DNA from 4 places in the Massilia sp. S19_KUP03_FR1 genome. Region 3 is predicted to be linked to each of the others. Evidence: predicted binding sites of a transcription regulator. Region 3 holds the regulator's gene; each other region holds the start of a gene.

Region 1 (4,170 bases), on a different contig from region 3:
ATCGGCGTGCCCAGCGTATCCTTCAGCGCTACGTGATTCGTCCCCAGCACCGCCTTCAATGCCGTACTCCCCAGCGCCACGATCACCTCCGGCTGCACCGTTTCCAGCTCCTTCTCGTACCAGTAACTGCAAGCCTCGATTTCCTGTTGCGCCGGCGTTTTATGTAGCCGCCGCTTGCCGCGCGGCTCCCATTTAAAATGTTTCACTGCATTGGTGAGGTAGATCGTGCGCCGCGCCACGCCCGCATCGCCGAACACGCGCTCGAGCAACTGCCCGGCCGGCCCGACAAACGGTTTTCCCTGCAAATCCTCCTGGTCGCCCGGCTGCTCGCCCACCACCATGATGCGCGCCGTGGCCGGCCCCACGCCCGCCACGGCCTGCGTCGCGTGCTGCCACAAGTCGCAGCGGCGGCATTGGTCCAGGCTCGATGGCTGCGCGCGCCCGGGTTGCGCAGCGGCCGGCGCAATCGGAATGGTGGTGCCGCGCCGGCTGCCCACCGCTTCCATCTGGCCGGTGCGGCGCGCACCCATGGCGGCGTTGCTGATCATTTCCGGCACCACGGCGCCTTCCGGCAGGTTTTTCCAGAAGCGCGACGGGATGTGGCTTTGCAATAGCTGCGCATTCAGGCGCGCAGGATTGAAAATGCTGCGGTAATAGGTGAGCCAGAGCGCTTCGCCGGAGTCGACCAGCTCGGCACCACTGTTCACCAGCGCGCCGGTGTTGTGCAAGGTGGCGCCGTCCCACATGACGCTGGCGTCGGGCGTGGCAATCAGCCAGCTGACCTTACCCATGCGCGCCACAAAATGTTCGGCCACCTGCGCCAGTACGTCGTGGGCCGGTTCGAACCACGCGACAAAGCGCGGCGCGCCGGCTTCCTCGGGACGTTCGCGAAAGCGGATGTAGGCATGCATGTCGTGCTCCTCGCGGCGCACGGCTTTCGCCATCTGGTGCAGGCGCGCGCCGTCGACGTCGGCGGCAGATTGCACATCGTGCTCGCCATGCGTCCAGCGCCACACAACGCGGTACAGGAAGGCCCAGCGATCATGCTGGCGGCAGCAGGCGGCGTTCTGCAGCATGTCCATCAAACTGCGTGGAATGCTGACCCTGGCCTGCGCCGGCGTCGCTGCGGGCACAGGCGCACTCATCAGCAAATCGGCAGCGCCATCCTGCCCGGCCCACGTGATCGCGTCGGGGGCAATGGCGTGCGCCAGCAGCGCGCGCGCCGCGTCTCGCCATTCGATAAAATTGGCAACCAGCAGCGGCTCGCCCGCGGCAACCGTCTCGACAGCGGCGAGGCCGGCTGCGCCCGACGCTGCCGCGCTATTCATGCCGCCTTCAACTCCGGCCACAGACTCATTTGCTCAGGCGCCGTGGCCAGTGCGCGCCGCAGGGTGTCGGAACTGGCCGCGCCCTGCACCGGCGAATAATCGGCCGTGATGATGAAGGGCGCGATTTTCTTCATGCTGCAGCGCAGGCGCGAGAGATCTTCCCAGCGCACCCGGCGCAACCGGCGCAATTCGATAACCCGTTTCGCGTTGCGCAGGCCGATGCCGGGTACGCGCGCAATCATGTTCGCGTCGGCGCGATTGAGGTCCATCGGAAAATGCTCGCGGTGCGCCAGCGCCCACGCCAGTTTCGGGTCGATGTCGAGGTCGAGGTTGCCCGCGACCGGCAACAGTTCACGCGCTTGAAAACCATAGCTGCGCAGGAGGAAATCGGCTTGATACAACCTGTGCTCGCGCATTAGCGGCGGCGGCGCCAGCGGCACGCTGTCCGGGCTTTGCGGGATCGGGCTGAAGGCGGAATAGTAAACCCGCTTCAGTTTATAGCTGCTGTACAGCGTCTCGGCTGTATTCAAAATGGTTTGATCGTCGCTGGCGTCGGCGCCGACGATCATTTGCGTGCTCTGGCCGGCTGGTGCAAACTTCGGCGCCTTTGGCTCCTGTTCCTTCTCGTCCAGCTTGCGCCGGATATTGCCCATTGCCAACTTGATGGTGTGCACGCTCTTTTCCGGCGCCAGGCGCGTCACGCTGTCCTGGGTCGGCAACTCGATATTCACCGACAGCCGGTCGGCATACTTGCCGGCCAGTTCGATCAGGGCCGGGTCGGCGTCGGGAATGGTTTTGAGATGGATGTAGCCGCGGAACTGGTGCACTTCGCGCAGTTCACGCGCCACCGCCACCAGTTGCTCCATGGTGTAGTCGGCCGAGCGGATGATGCCCGAACTGAGGAACAGCCCGTCGATGTAATTGCGCAAATAAAAATCCTGCGTCAGTTTCACCACTTCGGCTACGGCGAAGCGGGCCCGCGGCACATTCGAGCTGCGCCGGTTGACGCAATACTGGCAATCGTAGATGCAGAAATTGGTCAGCAGAATTTTGAGCAGCGAAACGCAGCGCCCATCCGGCGTGTAGCTGTGGCAAATGCCCATGCCGGTGGTGGCGCCGATGCCGTCCTTGCCCTCGGAGCCGCGCTTGGGCGCACCGCTGCTGGCGCAGGAGGCGTCGTATTTGGCGGCGTCGGCCAGGATTTCGAGCTTGTCGGTAAGTTCCATGGGCGCAGGGCTGACTGTATGGATGTACAGTATATATCAGCCCTGCGTGCGCACAATTGGTATTGACGCCGGGTTCGGTTCAGACGCGGTTCGCCTAAGTGCCTATCCCAGTAGGTAGGAGGAAGCGGATGCCGACATGCGCGTCCGCGATGCATGGCGAGTGTGGGCAAGGCGAGAGGAGGACGCATGGCTAGCCACGCTACGACGAGGCAAGTCATATATGACGGCCAGTCCACACTTGTCAGGCGCAGCAGCAGCGACTCCGCACTACTGGGATAGGCACTAAACCGGTTCTGGCGCCAGCCTTCTTGCCTGCGTCAATTCCGCCTCATCCATCTTCAGCACCAGCCGCTCCAGGTACCGTGCAGCTGTCGCCAGCCCCACGCCCGCGGCCCGCTGCAGCCAGCCGTGGGCCAGCACCAGGTCGCGCAGCACGCCCTGGCCGCTGGCGTACATGACGCCCAGGTTGAATTGCGCCCGCGCATGCCCCTGGCGCGCTGCGCACAGGTACCAGAAATGCGCCGCCTCGAAATCGCGTTCGACGCCGTGGCCGGTGTCGTAACGCAGGCCCAGCGCGAACTGGGCCAGCGCGTGGCCGCCGTCGGCCGCCTTGCGGTACCAGCCATAGGCTTGGCGCGGATCGCGCATGCCCGCGTCGTCACGGTCGAACAGCGCACCGACCATGTACTGGGCCGGGCCGTAATCCTGCTCGGCCGCGCGCCGGTACCAATCCATTGCGCCGACATAATCCTGCGCCGCTTCGTAACGCAGCGCGAGGTCGAACTGGGCCCGCAAATGGCCCTGTTCTGCGGCCTTGCGGTACCAGCCGACCGCACCGGCAGGGTCCCGCTTGACGCCGCTGCCGGCGTCCAGCATTTGTCCGACGTGGTACTGCGCGCTGGCGAAGCCCTGCTCGGCGGCCAGACGGTACCAGTGCGCCGCCTGCGCCAGGTCGCGCTCGACGCCCTGACCATGTTCGTAACGCAAACCGAGGTTGTCCTGGGCGCCCGCGTGGCCCTGTTCGGCAGCCTTGCGGAACCAGTCAAGGGCGAGGGTTTCGTCCCGGATCACGTCATGGCCGCTGTCGTAAATCAGGCCCAGGTTGAACTGCGAGCTGGCGTGGCCCTGCCCGGCGGCCTTGCGGTACCAGCTGATGGCCTTCTGGCTGTCCTGCGGCACATCCTGGCCCTTGTCGTAGCGCAGCGCCAGGTTGAACTGGGCCGGCGCGTGGCCCTGCTCGGCGGCCTTGCGGAACCAGGCAATCGACTGCTGCGCGTCGCGCGTCACGCCCTGGCCGCTGTCGTAGCGCAGGCCCAGGTTGAACTGCGAGCGCGCGTAACCCTGGTCGGCCGCGCGCCGGTACCAGGTGATGGCTTCGCGTACATCTTGCGGCACACCCTTGCCGGTTTCGTACATCATGCCCAGGTTGTGCTGCGCGCCGGCGTCACCCTGTTCAGCGGCCTGGCTGAACCAGTGCATGGCCTGCGCCGTATCGGTTGTCACGCCCTGGCCCTTGGCGTACATCCAGCCCAGGTTGTACTGGGCCGGTGCGTAACCCTGCTCGGCCGCGCGCTCGTACCAGTAGGCGGCCTGACCTTCATCCCTGGCCACGCCCT
Region 2 (4,170 bases), on a different contig from region 3:
TGGAGATTTCCGGCGGTTAGTCGATGAATGAAATGATGTTCGACAGTTGCGGCGCCAGGACTAGACTATTGATTTATATTGTTTAGCGCATTTTCCTCGCAATCCGAGGCGTCAATTTAGTCTTGTCGGCAGTTGCCGCGCTATAAATGGGCTTGATTGAACCGCGCAAAAACGTTACTCCCGGCAGCAATGGTGCTTGAGAAGCGCAGCCATACAAGCTACAGCCATCATCACAGGCGGCCTGGGCAACGCGCAGCTGGTTTTGCGAGCGTCCCTTCCCCGCGACTTCCAGGGTAACTTGTACGGCAACTTCACCAGTACTTCGGCGAACGGTTCAGGCAAACAGCCCATGCAGAAACCACCTCGGATCAAGCCCCGCAGCCGAACCCACGATGCGTTCGCGATACACCCAGTACAGCGTGTGGTCGCCCCCCTGCGCCACAAAATAATCGCGCGTCTGCATCTGACTCCACCAGCCCGCTTCGATGCGTTCGGGCGCCGACGCCATGCGCAAGGGCGAGCCGTAGAACGGGCGGTGGTCGCGCATCAATAGCGCGATGGGCTTGGCCAGCAGCCAGGTGGGGCGCGGGAAACTGTGCAGATCGGCAGGCATCTGGGCGGCCCGCACGGATGGCCGGATGGTTTGCTGCACCGGCACCCAGATATTGGCCAGCTCGGGCCGGTAATCGGCCTGCGGCAAGGCTTGCAATACATTGTCGGGGCCCAGGCGCGCCACCAGCAATTCGAACATGCGCACCCGGTCTTCTTCGCTGCCGCCCGGCTCGGGAAACAGCGATTCGCTGGGTGGCGCCATCGGCTGCACCTGCAGCGCTTCGAGCGCCAGCCCGATCACCGGGGCCTCCAGCACCAGCTTGGCCAGGCGCTCTTTCAACAGGCGCACCAGGTGTTCGTCGCGCCAGGTGGCTTCGGCCAGCGCGATATCGACCAGCGTGGGGTCGCGCGCCACCTTGCCCCGTTCGTGTTCCAGGTAAAACGTGATGCGTTCAACCGCCAGCTGGCGCGCGCACAGCCAGCCGGTCAGTTGCAGCAGCAGGCGCTGGGCGGCGTACAGCAAGGCGTCGGCGTGTTCGACGCGGTCGAACAGTTCCAGTTTGGCGTGGAAGGTCGTGGGTGCGGCGATCCATTCGAACAGCTCGGGCGTCATGCCGTAGGCGGCGTCAAGCATGTCGAGCAGCGGACGGCCGCAGCGGCGCTGCAGGCCGGGACGCGGCAGGCGGCGCATGGCGCCCAGATTGAAGCAGCCAATGCCTTCGAACCATGCGCCGAACGGGCGCGCCGGCGGGACCAGGCTGGCTGGCAGGCGGTCGAGGCGGCGCACCAGCGAGGCCATCTTGACGACGCGGCCATGGCGCCCATTGCGGCGCGCCAGCATCCACGCGCCGCGCGCCGTGGGAGCGCAGCTGAGCGCACCGGTCACACCCAGCGTGCACAGGTCGGCGCGGATGTGCCGGCACAGCGCGCCAATGCCGCCGAACAGGCGCAGGCTGGCGCCGATGTCGAGCAGCAGCGTCGACTCCTCGGCCTGCGCCACCAGCGGCGTGTACTGCAGCAGCGCCATCGCCACCGCGTGCCGGGCTTCGGCTTCGCGTGCCAGGTCGCGCTCGACCAGGCGCGCGTCGGGCATGAGCATCAGCACGCCGCCGCGGCGCATGCCCACCTGCACCCCTGCCGCGTGGGCCAGGGGAGAAACGGCCAGCACGCGCTCCTGTTCGAGCACGACGGTGCCGACGTCACTGGACCAGTTCGGGCAAAACACCTCGAGCGGTAAGTGGGACAGGTAGAGGGCGATCCAGAGACGCATGACGTTGCTGCAATAAAGAAGAAGTGAGTGGAAGTGAAAGGGGTAAAAACAGCGGCGCATCGCGCTGTGGACCGCGCCGTTTGACGAAACCAATGTCGAGCCCGCCCGCGGCTGGCCGCAAGCTCAGGCGCAAGGGCGACGGCGACGCATCCTGCGCGGCGGCCAGTGGCCGGAACATGAAAAACAGTGTTTCCCCACATTGCGCCGCCAGGTGCAGGCGGCGCAGGCTTTCGCTGCGCGCATGGTTTTGCCACAGCAGCAAGGCGCCGCAACTGCCGCTGCGCAGCACCTGCTCGGCGGCCCATAAGGTATCGGCGCTGCGTGTGCTGCGGATCCAGACCAGTTGCGACGGCGGCAAACCCAGCGCCGCCAGCGCCAGCGCCTGCGGTGCATGGGGCGGCTGCAGCAGCACGATGCGGCGCGACGCCGCCGCCGCCAGCGCCGGGCGCAGCAGGCGCAGCTCGCCGATGCCCGCTTGCTGCACGAGCAGGTCGATCAGGGTGCCGGTGGGCCAGCCGCCGCCCGGCAACTGGCTGGACAAGGTGGGATAGCCGGTATCGACGCAGCGCGCGCTGGAATGGGCCAGTTGCGACGCGCGCCACAGCGATGGGTGCAGGCTTTCCGGCGTCGGGTGAAGGTGTGGCGTGATCATGATAAGCTGACAAAGTACTGTATGGATGAACAGTACTAGCGCCTTCGGGCTTTGGCAAGACCTATCTTTTATGTGCGCAGGGTTGACTTTGCGGCGGGGATTGGATCGCCGGGCATGGCTGCTTGATTATTAACCGTGCAACAATATTTCGTGGAAACATGAAATAATTGGCCTTTACGTTTCAAGGCGACCCGATGCATCCCAGCACTATTGAACTGACTGGCGCCATTCTGTTTGGCCTGGCACTGGTGCACACTTTCGCTGCCAAGGGCTTCGAAAAACTGGCGCATCGCCAGCCGCGCCATGCCGGCGTGTTTCACTTGCTCGGCGAAGTCGAAGTCGTGTTCGGCTTCTGGGCTTTCGTGCTGGTCATCGCGATGGCACTGCTGGCCGATGGCGGCACCGCCATCCGCTACGCCGAATCGCGCCAGTTCACCGAGCCGCTGTTCGTGTTCGTGGTGATGGTCGTGGCCGCCTCGCGCCCGGTGCTCGACGCCGTGCGCGCCCTGTTGCAAGGGCTGGCCCGGCTGGCGCCGGTGCGCACCGAAGTGGCGCTGGCCTGGCTCGGTCTGGCGCTGGTGCCGCTGGCCGGTTCGCTGGTCACGGAACCGGCCGCGATGACGATCGCGGCCCTGATGCTGGCGCCCCAGGTGTTTCGCGCGGGGGTGCCAGAGTGGCTGAAGTACGGCGCGCTCGGCGTGCTATTCGTGAATGTATCGATCGGCGGCACCCTTACCTCCTACGCCGCCCCGCCGGTGCTGATGGTGGCCACCACCTGGGGCTGGGACAGCGCGTACATGGCCAGCACCTTCGGCTGGCGCGCCGCCATCGCCGTACTGATTAACGCCAGCGTCGTCACCTGGCTGCTGCGGCCGCACTTGCGCGCGGGCGCTGGCGGCGACCTGCCGCGCCCGGCGTGGATCGTCTCGCTAGCGCACCTGCTGTTTCTCGCCGCCGTGGTTCTGCTGGCACATCACCCGGTGCTGTTTCTCGGGCTGTTCCTGTTGTTCCTGGGTTACACGCAGGCCTACCCGAAGCACCAGGATCCGCTGCTGCTGAAGGAGGCGTTATTGGTGGGATTCTTCCTGGCGGGACTGGTGGTGCTCGGTGGCATGCAGCAATGGTGGCTGCAGCCGCTGGTCTCGAGCATGGGCGCGACCACGCTGTTCTTCGGCGCGCTGGGCCTGACGGCGCTGACGGACAATGCCGCCCTGACCTACCTGGGTTCCCTGATCGTCGGCCTGTCGGATCAGGCCAAGTACATGCTGATGGCAGGCGCCGTGGCCGGCGGTGGCTTGACGGTGATCGCCAATGCGCCGAATCCGGCTGGCGCCGCCCTGCTGCGCCGTGGTTTCAAGGATGAATCAATCGGCGCGCTGGGCTTGTTGATGGGTGCTGCTGCACCGACGGTCGTTGCCGCGGTGATGTTTCTTCTCTAAATTAACGCAGCAGTGCTGCGGCCCGCTTGCGCAAGCTGGTCAGCAAGGCGCTGGCGCGGGTGGCGGTGCGAATGGGCTTGTTCAATGGTCCTGCGTTGATACAACGTGCCGTCACGGTCATGATCATGGCTCCACAAAGTTAAATAACATTCAATCAGCAGCGCCAGTCTTGCATGCGCCAATGACAGCATCGTGACATACGCATGAGCAGCAAACATCGCGTTTTCCGCCCGATTGAGCCACATCAAACTTGTAGG
Region 3 (4,170 bases):
GAATGACTTGTTCGAAGATGATGCGGTGGTCGTAACGGTAGAAATCATCGGCGTGCATGAAGTCGGCGATACGGTCCCACGCTGCATTATCGCGAAGCAAACCTCCTATAACGGATTGTTCGGCTTCAATCGAATGCGGTGGAATGCGGAGGGAATCGACTTGCGGATCTGCGGGGGCGTTCATGGGCGGCATTATACCGCCTCCGGGTAGACCGAAGTCGCAATCGCGAGATAATTGCTGAGAAGAAGGTAACTAATTGGCAATGGCCGCGAATCGCAGAGCGAAAAAAAGCCGGGCAAGCCCGGCTTCTTCGCTACTGCGTGTGAAACAAGCTTACGCTTGCTCGCCCACGACAGCGATGGTGATTTCAACAACCACGTCGGTGTGCAGAGCAACTGCAACCGGGTGCTCGCCAGTGGTCTTCAACGGACCGGTTGGCAGACGCACTTGCGCTTTTTCGACAGCGAAACCTTGCTTCGTCAACGCTTCAGCGATGTCGGAGTTGGTGACCGAACCGAACAGACGGCCATCAACGCCGGCTTTTTGGCCGATGGTGACAGTCATGCCGCTCAGTTTTTCGCCTTCGGCTTGCGACGCGCTCAGTTTTGCAGCGGCGACTTTTTCCAACTCGGCGCGCTTGACTTCGAATTCGGCAACAGCCGATGCGGTGGCGCGGCGGGCCATGCGTTGTGGGATCAGGAAGTTACGTGCGTAACCGTCCTTGACTTTCACGACGTCGCCCAGGTTGCCGACGTTGACTACTTTTTCTAACAGAATGATTTGCATAGTTCTCTCCAGGATTATCTGACTTGGCTAAATATCGTTGCCGATATTAAGCGTGGTGCAGATCGGTGTAAGGCAGCAGCGCGAGGTAGCGAGCGCGCTTGATGGCGGTGTCAACCTGGCGCTGGTAGTGCGCCTTGGTGCCGGTCAGGCGGGCTGGCATGATCTTGCCATTTTCCTGGACGAAGTCTTTCAGGGTGTCGACGTCTTTGTAGTCAACTTGTTCCACGTTTGCTGCGGTGAAGCGGCAGAATTTCTTACGCTTGAACAGTGGGTTCTGTTGTTTGCGCTTCTCTTTGAGCTTGAGCTTGTTTTTGTCGAACTTTTTACCGAATGCCATTTGAGGCTCCTGTATCTAAATGATGCGTCGCCAGTTTAATCAGGCGGCGGCACTGAAATCAATGATGTGAAACACCAGGGCTTTGCTGCTGCGATTCTTCTTTGCTACAAATCCCGTGAACTGATGCACTGCGCCCAATTCAGCCCGTGAAAACCGCCCGGATATTTCCCCTGCGGCCAACGCTGCCATTTCAAACTCGACCAGTCGTTCCACCCCTGCTTCGACCTGTTGCGAACTGTGCGACAGGGTGGCGGACACGATGGGCACGCCGGCCGGGGTATAACGCAATACGTCGCGCTCTAAAATGGTGGCTACAAACTGAAGCTGGTTCACTGCCTTGCTACGAGATTGCTGCTTGAATTACGCTGCGGCTGGCGCCGGCGCTGCGACAGGAGCCGGGGCTGCTGCGGCTGGTGCCGATTCCGAGCGGTGGCTCTTGGCTGCGTCTTCACGCTGTACCGACTTCATCATCGGCGAAGGAGCCGTTTCGGCTTTCTTCAGTTTGACGGTCAGGTGGCGCAGCACGGCATCATTGAATTTGAAGGCGGTTTCCAACTCGACCAGGGTGTCGTTGTCGCATTCGATGTTCAGGCAGATGTAGTGCGCTTTAGGCAGCTTCTGGATCGAGTAAGCCATCTGACGACGGCCCCAGTCTTCGACGCGGTGAATGTTACCGCCGCGTGCAGTGACGCTGGCCTTATAACGTTCGATCATCGCCGGGACTTGCTCGCTTTGGTCCGGGTGGACAATAAAAACGATTTCATAGTGACGCATTCAGTACTCCTTGAGGACGTTTAAACAAATGCCCACCTCGGCGTCAAGACGAGTGTGGGAAGGGAAAGCCGGCGATTATAACCCGGATGGGGACTTTGGGCTAGTGATGATGTTGCACAATATCCTTCGGCAACCTGCCTCAGCACGTCATCCTCGCGCAGGCGAGGACCCATAGCATGCCGCCGGAAGCCATCAACTGTGTGACTTCGGCAGCGTGTTATAGGACCCCGCCTGCGCGGGGGTGACGGTGGAAACCGTTTATTGCACAGAGTGTGAAAAAAAGCCACGAATTCCCTTGCATTGCCCGAAATACTGTACAAAAATACAGTCTGTCCATATAACCAGTCTTTAGCCCCATGATCAAGCTCACTGCACGGCAGGAACAAATTCTGAATTTGATCCGCGAAGCCATCGAAAACACCGGCTTTCCCCCGACCCGCGCCGAGATCGCCCGTGAACTGGGCTTCAAATCGGCCAACGCGGCCGAAGAACACCTGCAAGCGCTGGCCCGCAAGGGCGCGATCGAAATCGCCCCCGGCACCTCGCGCGGCATCCGCCTGATCGGCGCTTCCGTGGAAACGGTCGCGATCGTCCCTGCCGCCATCATGATGGCGCTGCCGCTGGTCGGGCGCGTGGCCGCCGGTTCGCCCATCCTGGCCCAGGAACATGTGGAGGCGACCTACAACGTCGATCCAGCCATGTTCGCGGCCAAACCCGACTTCCTGCTGAAGGTACGCGGCTGGTCGATGCGCGACGCCGGCATCATGGACGGCGATTTGCTGGCGGTCAAAAAAGTCGACAGTGCCAAGAACGGCCAGATCGTCGTGGCGCGCATCGGTGACGACGTCACCGTCAAGCGTTACCGCAAGACGGGTTCCCTGGTCGAGCTGCTGCCGGAGAACCCCGACTTCAAAATCATCCGGGTTGACCCGGAAGACGAGTTCGCGCTGGAAGGGCTTGCTGTAGGGCTAATGCGCAGCTGGAACTGAGGCGTGCGTGACGACATCACGCTCTACGGCGCACGCGCATCGGGCCATGCCTTCAAGGTGCGCGTGTTGCTGGAAATGGCGCAGTTGCCGTACACATTTCACGAGATCGACCTGAGCCAGGCGCGCGCCGCGCGGCCCCAGGCGTTTCGCAATTTATCGCCACATGGCGAAGTGCCGGTGTTGTTGCACAACGGGCGCATTTACGCCCAGTCGAATGCGGTCCTGCTGCACCTGGCGGCGCACAGCGGCGTACTGGAAGGCGAGACTGCCGCCTTGCAGGATGGCGTAAGCCAGTGGCTGTTCTGGGAAGCAAACCGGATCGGCTTTTCCCTACCGAACCTGCGGCACGCAGTGCGCGGCGGCGGCGTCGATGCGGCGGTTATGGCGATGCTGCGCGAGCGTTGCAATGCAGATATTTCACGCATGGATATCGAACTGGCGGATGGCCGGGATTTTATCCTCGGCGCCGCGCCGACCATCGTCGACCTGTCGATGAGCGCCTACCTGTTCTGGGCTGACCAGGCACAGGTCGCGCTGCCGCTGCATGTGGCCGGATGGATCCAGCGCATCAGCGAGCTGCCAGGCTGGCGCCATCCAGACAGCTTCTACGCTTGATGTCCGTGAAGGCATCACCGAAGTCGGCCAGTGAATCACGCGCCACATCAGGCCGGCAAATAGTGCATTTGCTGGCGTAGCCATGCCAGGAAAGCGACGCGGCGCGGATCGGTCTCGAACGGTCGCGACGACAGCAGGAAGTACGCGGACCCGTCGCGCATGAAGCCGAACGGCGCAACCAGGCGTGCGCTGCCAATCTCTTCCTGCGTCATGAAGACCGAGCCGATCGCCACGCCCAGACCGGCACAGGCAGCTTGCAGCGACAGATAGAAATGCTCGTAGGTCTGGCTGCCGCTATGGCTGGCGCTCGTGGCGCTGACGCTGCGCCAGTTTGGCCAGGCGCTCTTGCGCGACGCCGTGTGCAGGATTTTTTGCGCGGGCAGATCGAGCTGGCGCCGTTTCAGCAGCGTCGGCGCGCAGACCGGTCCCACCCATTCATCGCACACCTTTTCCGCATGCAGCTCCGCGCTCCAATGAAAGTCGTTGCGGCGCAAGGCCACGTCGACCCCGTCGCGCTGAAACGCCACCGGGCCACCCGACGCAAAGATGTGCAGCGGCACCTCCGGATAGCGCCGCGCAAAATCACCCAGCCGCGGTATCAGCCATTTCATCGAAATCGTCGGTTCGCATGACACCACCAAGGGCGCCTGCCGCGCAGGCTCACGCAA
Region 4 (4,170 bases), on a different contig from region 3:
GAACGACGCGGGCAATTCGGCGCCGCGCGCCTTGCGCACCAGCTCGACATGGTTGATATACGCCGAGCCGTCGGCCCATTGGTACGCGCGCGGCAGTGGCGAATGGCAGTCGGCTTCCAGGAAGGGCTCGGCCGCGCTGATATTGCCTGCACTGCCGGCGGCATTCAGTTGCAGATAGACCGCTTCCAGTTGCGGCGCGCTCGTGTGCCAGTCATCCAGCGCCGCCTGCAAGGTGCGCGCGATGGCGGGCACGCGCTGGCACAGCGACAGGTCGCGACTGACGACGACCAGCGTGCCGTCACGGCCGCCGGCTTTGAGGGTGGCGAGTTTCAAGGCGTCTCCTTTATTCTTGTAAGGTCAGCCATTTAAAACTATTTCCTTTGAGCATACAACTGGTATTCATGTGGGGTAAGGCCGTGTTGCCTGATTGGGCCAGAAGACGGGCCTGCAGCACCGTGCGCTTCCGAACCTTGGCACCAGGTATCGATATAATCAGCGCTTTGCGGAACGCTGCCATGTCACTCAATACCGTCGCCATCAACCAGGGCATGACGCGATTCGACGGCCACGCCGAAGTCTGGCTGTTCGGCTACGGTTCGCTGATCTACAAGGCCGACTTTCCGTTCCTGGCGCGCCGGCCCGCCAGCATCAGCGGCTGGACCCGGCGCTTCTGGCAAGGTTCGCACGACCACCGCGGCACACAGGAAGCGCCCGGGCGCGTGGCAACGCTGGCGCCTGCACCCGGCGCGGTCTGCCACGGCATGGCGTACCTGGTGACGCCGGAAGAATTCGCCCACCTCGACTACCGCGAAAAAAATGGCTACCTGCGCCTGGCGATCTGCATCGCGTTCGACGACGGCGGCAGCGCCGAAGGGCTGGTGTACATCGCGGCCAGCGACAATGCAGCGTTCCTGGGCGAAGCGCCCGATGCGGCAATTGCCGCCCAGATTGCCGGCGCATCCGGCCCCAGCGGGCCGAACCGCGACTACCTGCTGGCGCTGGCGCAGGCGCTGCGCGATATGGACAAGCCGGATGACCACGTGTTCGCCATCGAGCGCCATCTCGCGCGACTGGGTTAAAACAAATCCAGCTGCCCCGCCCCGTTTGCGTCTTTCCTGGCAACGGTCGCCGGCAAACGCAAGGGCCGCCTGAACTGCGACACGTCCAGCTTGTCGAACCGGCTGCGCAGCCCGCTCATGCCAAGCCGCTCGACGGCCTTGGTAAAGCGCTGGCGGATCAGGTCGGCCCAGATGCCTTCGCCATGCATGCGCTTGCCGAAGTCGCTGTCGTAATCCTTGCCGCCGCGCAGGTCGCGCACGCGGTTCATCACCCGCTGGGCGCGCTCGGGAAAGTGCGCTTGCAGCCATTCCTGGAACAGCGGATTGACTTCCCACGGCAGGCGCAGCACCACGTAATGGGCGCCCACCGCGCCGGCATTGCGCGCCGCCTCGAGGATTTTTTCGATGTCAGGCTCGGTGACAAACGGGATGATGGGCGCCACGCTGACGCTGACGGGAATGCCGGCGCGCGCCAGCGTTTCGATGGTGCGCAGGCGGCGCGCCGGCGCCGCGGCGCGGGGTTCGAGCGTGCGCGCGATGGCCGGGTCGAGCGTGGTGATGGTGATGGCCGCGCAGGCCAGGTGCTGCGCAGCCATCGGCGCCAGCAGGTCGATATCGCGCTCGATCAGTGAGGACTTGGTCACCAGGCCCACCGGGTGGCGGCATTCGCTGAGCACTTCCAGCACCTGGCGCGTCAGGCGGCGCTCGCGCTCGCAAGGCTGGTACGCATCGGTATTCACGCCGATGGCGATGTGGTCCGGGACGTACGACGGCTTGGCCAGTTCGCGCCGCAACAGCTCGGCGGCATTTACCTTGGCGAATAGCCTGCTTTCAAAATCGAGGCCGGGCGACAGGCCCAGGTAGCTGTGCGTGGGCCGCGCGAAGCAATATACGCAACCGTGTTCGCAGCCGCGATAGGGATTGAGCGACACATTGAAGGGGATGTCTGGCGAGGTGTTGCGGCTGAGGATGCTCTTGGCGACTTCATCGGTGACGATGGTGCGAAACGGCGTCGCATCGACCTCCCCGTCCTGCGCACCCCAGCCATCGTCGTATTCCTCGCGCGCGTTGACTTCGTAGCGCCCCTGCATATTCGACACGGCGCCGCGGCCCTTGCGGGCAAGCGGCGACCGCACCACTTCCACGGCTTGCCAATCGTTGCAGGGTTCGACTTTACGGTCTGCCATCGCGGCACCTTTACTGTACATTTATACAGTATCGTACGCCATCGTCCAACGAAATTCAAGCGGCGTGCATGGGCGCAGATCATTCTTCCTTGGCATGCAATAAGCGGCTACTATTGGTTTTTTTGATAGCAAGAATAAGACAGGAGACTGACAGTGAACAAGCATGTGAGCCATTGTGCCAGCCCGTTCCGGGTAAGCGTTGCAGCAGGCGTCACGCTGATGCTCGCCGCCTGCGGCTTCATCGATGAAAACAAGCCCGCCAATCCCCCCACTGTGGCGCACACCGACAATGGCGACGTCAAGGGTATCGACCGGCTCGGCATGCGCAGCTACTTCGCCATCCCGTTCGCCGCGCCGCCGCTGGGCGAGCTGCGCTGGGCCGCGCCGGCGCCTGCGCCAAAATGGACCACCAGGCTGGAAAAAACCAGCTCGGCGGCGCCCTGCCTGCAAACCGGCACCAGCCCGTTCCGGCTGGCCGGCGACAGCGAGGATTGCCTCTACCTGGACGTGCACGCGCCGATCGGCGCCGGGCCGTATCCGGTCATGGTCAACCTGCATGGCGGCGCGTTCAACACCGGCGGCACGTCGGTGTATGCCGACCCGTCGCCGCTGGTCTCAAAAGGCGTGATCGTCGTCAACGTGGCTTACCGCCTGGGCGCGCTGGGTTTCCTGGCGCACCCGGCCCTGGCCGTCAACGGCGCCGCCGGCAATTACGGCATCATGGACCAGCAGTCCGCCCTGAAATGGGTGCAGGACAATATCGTCCGCTTTGCCGGCGACAAGAACAATGTCACGCTGTTTGGCGAATCGGCGGGCGGCTTCAGTGTCATGACCCACCTCGCCGCGCCCGGCTCGAAAGGCCTGTTCAACAAGGCGATGGTGCAAAGCGGGAGCTATGGCAACGAGCGCCAGATGAGCGCGGCGCAGATGGCGACGACCAGCACCGCCATCGTCGACACGGCCATCAATGCCGCCACGGCGGCCGGCGTCAGCGGCATCAACTGCACACCGGTCACGGCCGCCTGCCTGCGCAACTTGCCGGAGGCGGTTCTGCGCACCCACCTGGCCGAGGCCATTGCCAACGCGATCCCGATCATGGTGCCGTCCATCGACGGCAAGGTGCTCACCAGATCGGTGAAGGCGACCTTCCTTGCCGGCGACAACCTCAAGGTGCCGATGGTCAATGGCACCAACGAAAATGAATACGCGCTCTACATCGCCATCAACGAAGCCGCGCGCCGCGCGGCGGCGACGCCGCCGAACCTCGATCCGGCCAACACCAGTTATTCCCTGCAGAGCGCGGCCTATGCCCCCACCGTGGCCAGCCTGACAGCCGGCAGCGGCGCCAACGTCAACGAGATCGTCAACCGGTTTTATCCGCTCGCCAATTACGGCACCAACACTGCCATCCAGCCGAGTTTGGCGGTCGCGGCCATGGCCACCGACCTGGCCTTTTCCTGCCCCGCCCTGCGCACGTCGCAGCGCATCAACACCCAGGCCTCGCCGATCTGGATGTACGAGTTCCGCGACCAGACCGCGCCGCCAACGGTCGGTGTGGCCAACGGCAAGTACTATTTGAGCTTCCAGCAAGGCGCTGCCCATTCCTACGACCTGCAGTACCTGTACAACCTGGGCGAGCTCGGCAACGACGAGCGGCGCCAGCTGCAGACGGCCATGACGCGTTACTGGACTAATTTTGCGAAGACCGGCAATCCGAACACGGGTGGCGACGTGGCCGCGAACTGGGCCGCGTTCACCGGGCCGGCCAACGTCCTGGCGCTGGATGTGGCGTCCGGCGGTGGCGTGACGCAGCTGACCAGTTTCGATGCGAATCACAAATGCACCCTGGCCTGGGGAATCGTGACGTTCTAGGCTGGCACGTAGCTGAGCTGCTGGCCGACGAAGCCGTCGAAGGCATCCAGCAA

Evidence for each region. The regulator LexA, encoded in region 3, represses DNA repair genes until DNA is damaged. The targets are predictions, from matches to a motif close to ACTGTATNNNNATACAGT.
Region 1: the regulator LexA is predicted to act here: its motif matches at 2,568-2,585, upstream of V6M87_RS10850 (putative DNA modification/repair radical SAM protein).
Region 2: the regulator LexA is predicted to act here: its motif matches at 2,491-2,508, upstream of imuA (translesion DNA synthesis-associated protein ImuA).
Region 4: the regulator LexA is predicted to act here: its motif matches at 2,258-2,275, upstream of V6M87_RS11605 (PA0069 family radical SAM protein).

The regions. Positions count from the first base shown of each region.
Region 1 is NZ_JAQQPS010000008.1:123,844-128,013, reverse strand. Features, by position in the region: gene V6M87_RS10855 (UdgX family uracil-DNA binding protein) at 1-1,328, opposite strand, end outside; gene V6M87_RS10850 (putative DNA modification/repair radical SAM protein) at 1,325-2,554, opposite strand; gene V6M87_RS10845 (tetratricopeptide repeat protein) at 2,837-4,170, opposite strand, start outside.
Region 2 is NZ_JAQQPS010000001.1:42,793-46,962, reverse strand. Features, by position in the region: partial or broken gene V6M87_RS27210 (transposase) at 1-16, opposite strand, end outside; gene V6M87_RS00170 (Y-family DNA polymerase) at 335-1,822, opposite strand; gene imuA (translesion DNA synthesis-associated protein ImuA) at 1,752-2,474, opposite strand; gene V6M87_RS00160 (putative Na+/H+ antiporter) at 2,669-3,913, shown strand; gene V6M87_RS00155 (hypothetical protein) at 3,910-4,131, opposite strand.
Region 3 is NZ_JAQQPS010000002.1:251,413-255,582, reverse strand. Features, by position in the region: gene V6M87_RS02850 (replicative DNA helicase) at 1-184, opposite strand, end outside; gene rplI (50S ribosomal protein L9) at 335-787, opposite strand; gene rpsR (30S ribosomal protein S18) at 834-1,124, opposite strand; gene priB (primosomal replication protein N) at 1,164-1,457, opposite strand; gene rpsF (30S ribosomal protein S6) at 1,485-1,898, opposite strand; gene lexA (transcriptional repressor LexA) at 2,255-2,887, shown strand; gene V6M87_RS02820 (glutathione S-transferase family protein) at 2,891-3,502, shown strand; gene V6M87_RS02815 (LysR substrate-binding domain-containing protein) at 3,550-4,170, opposite strand, start outside.
Region 4 is NZ_JAQQPS010000009.1:64,580-68,749, reverse strand. Features, by position in the region: gene V6M87_RS11615 (fumarylacetoacetate hydrolase family protein) at 1-333, opposite strand, end outside; gene V6M87_RS11610 (gamma-glutamylcyclotransferase) at 516-1,079, shown strand; gene V6M87_RS11605 (PA0069 family radical SAM protein) at 1,076-2,245, opposite strand; gene V6M87_RS11600 (carboxylesterase/lipase family protein) at 2,399-4,117, shown strand; gene V6M87_RS11595 (tRNA-uridine aminocarboxypropyltransferase) at 4,114-4,170, opposite strand, start outside.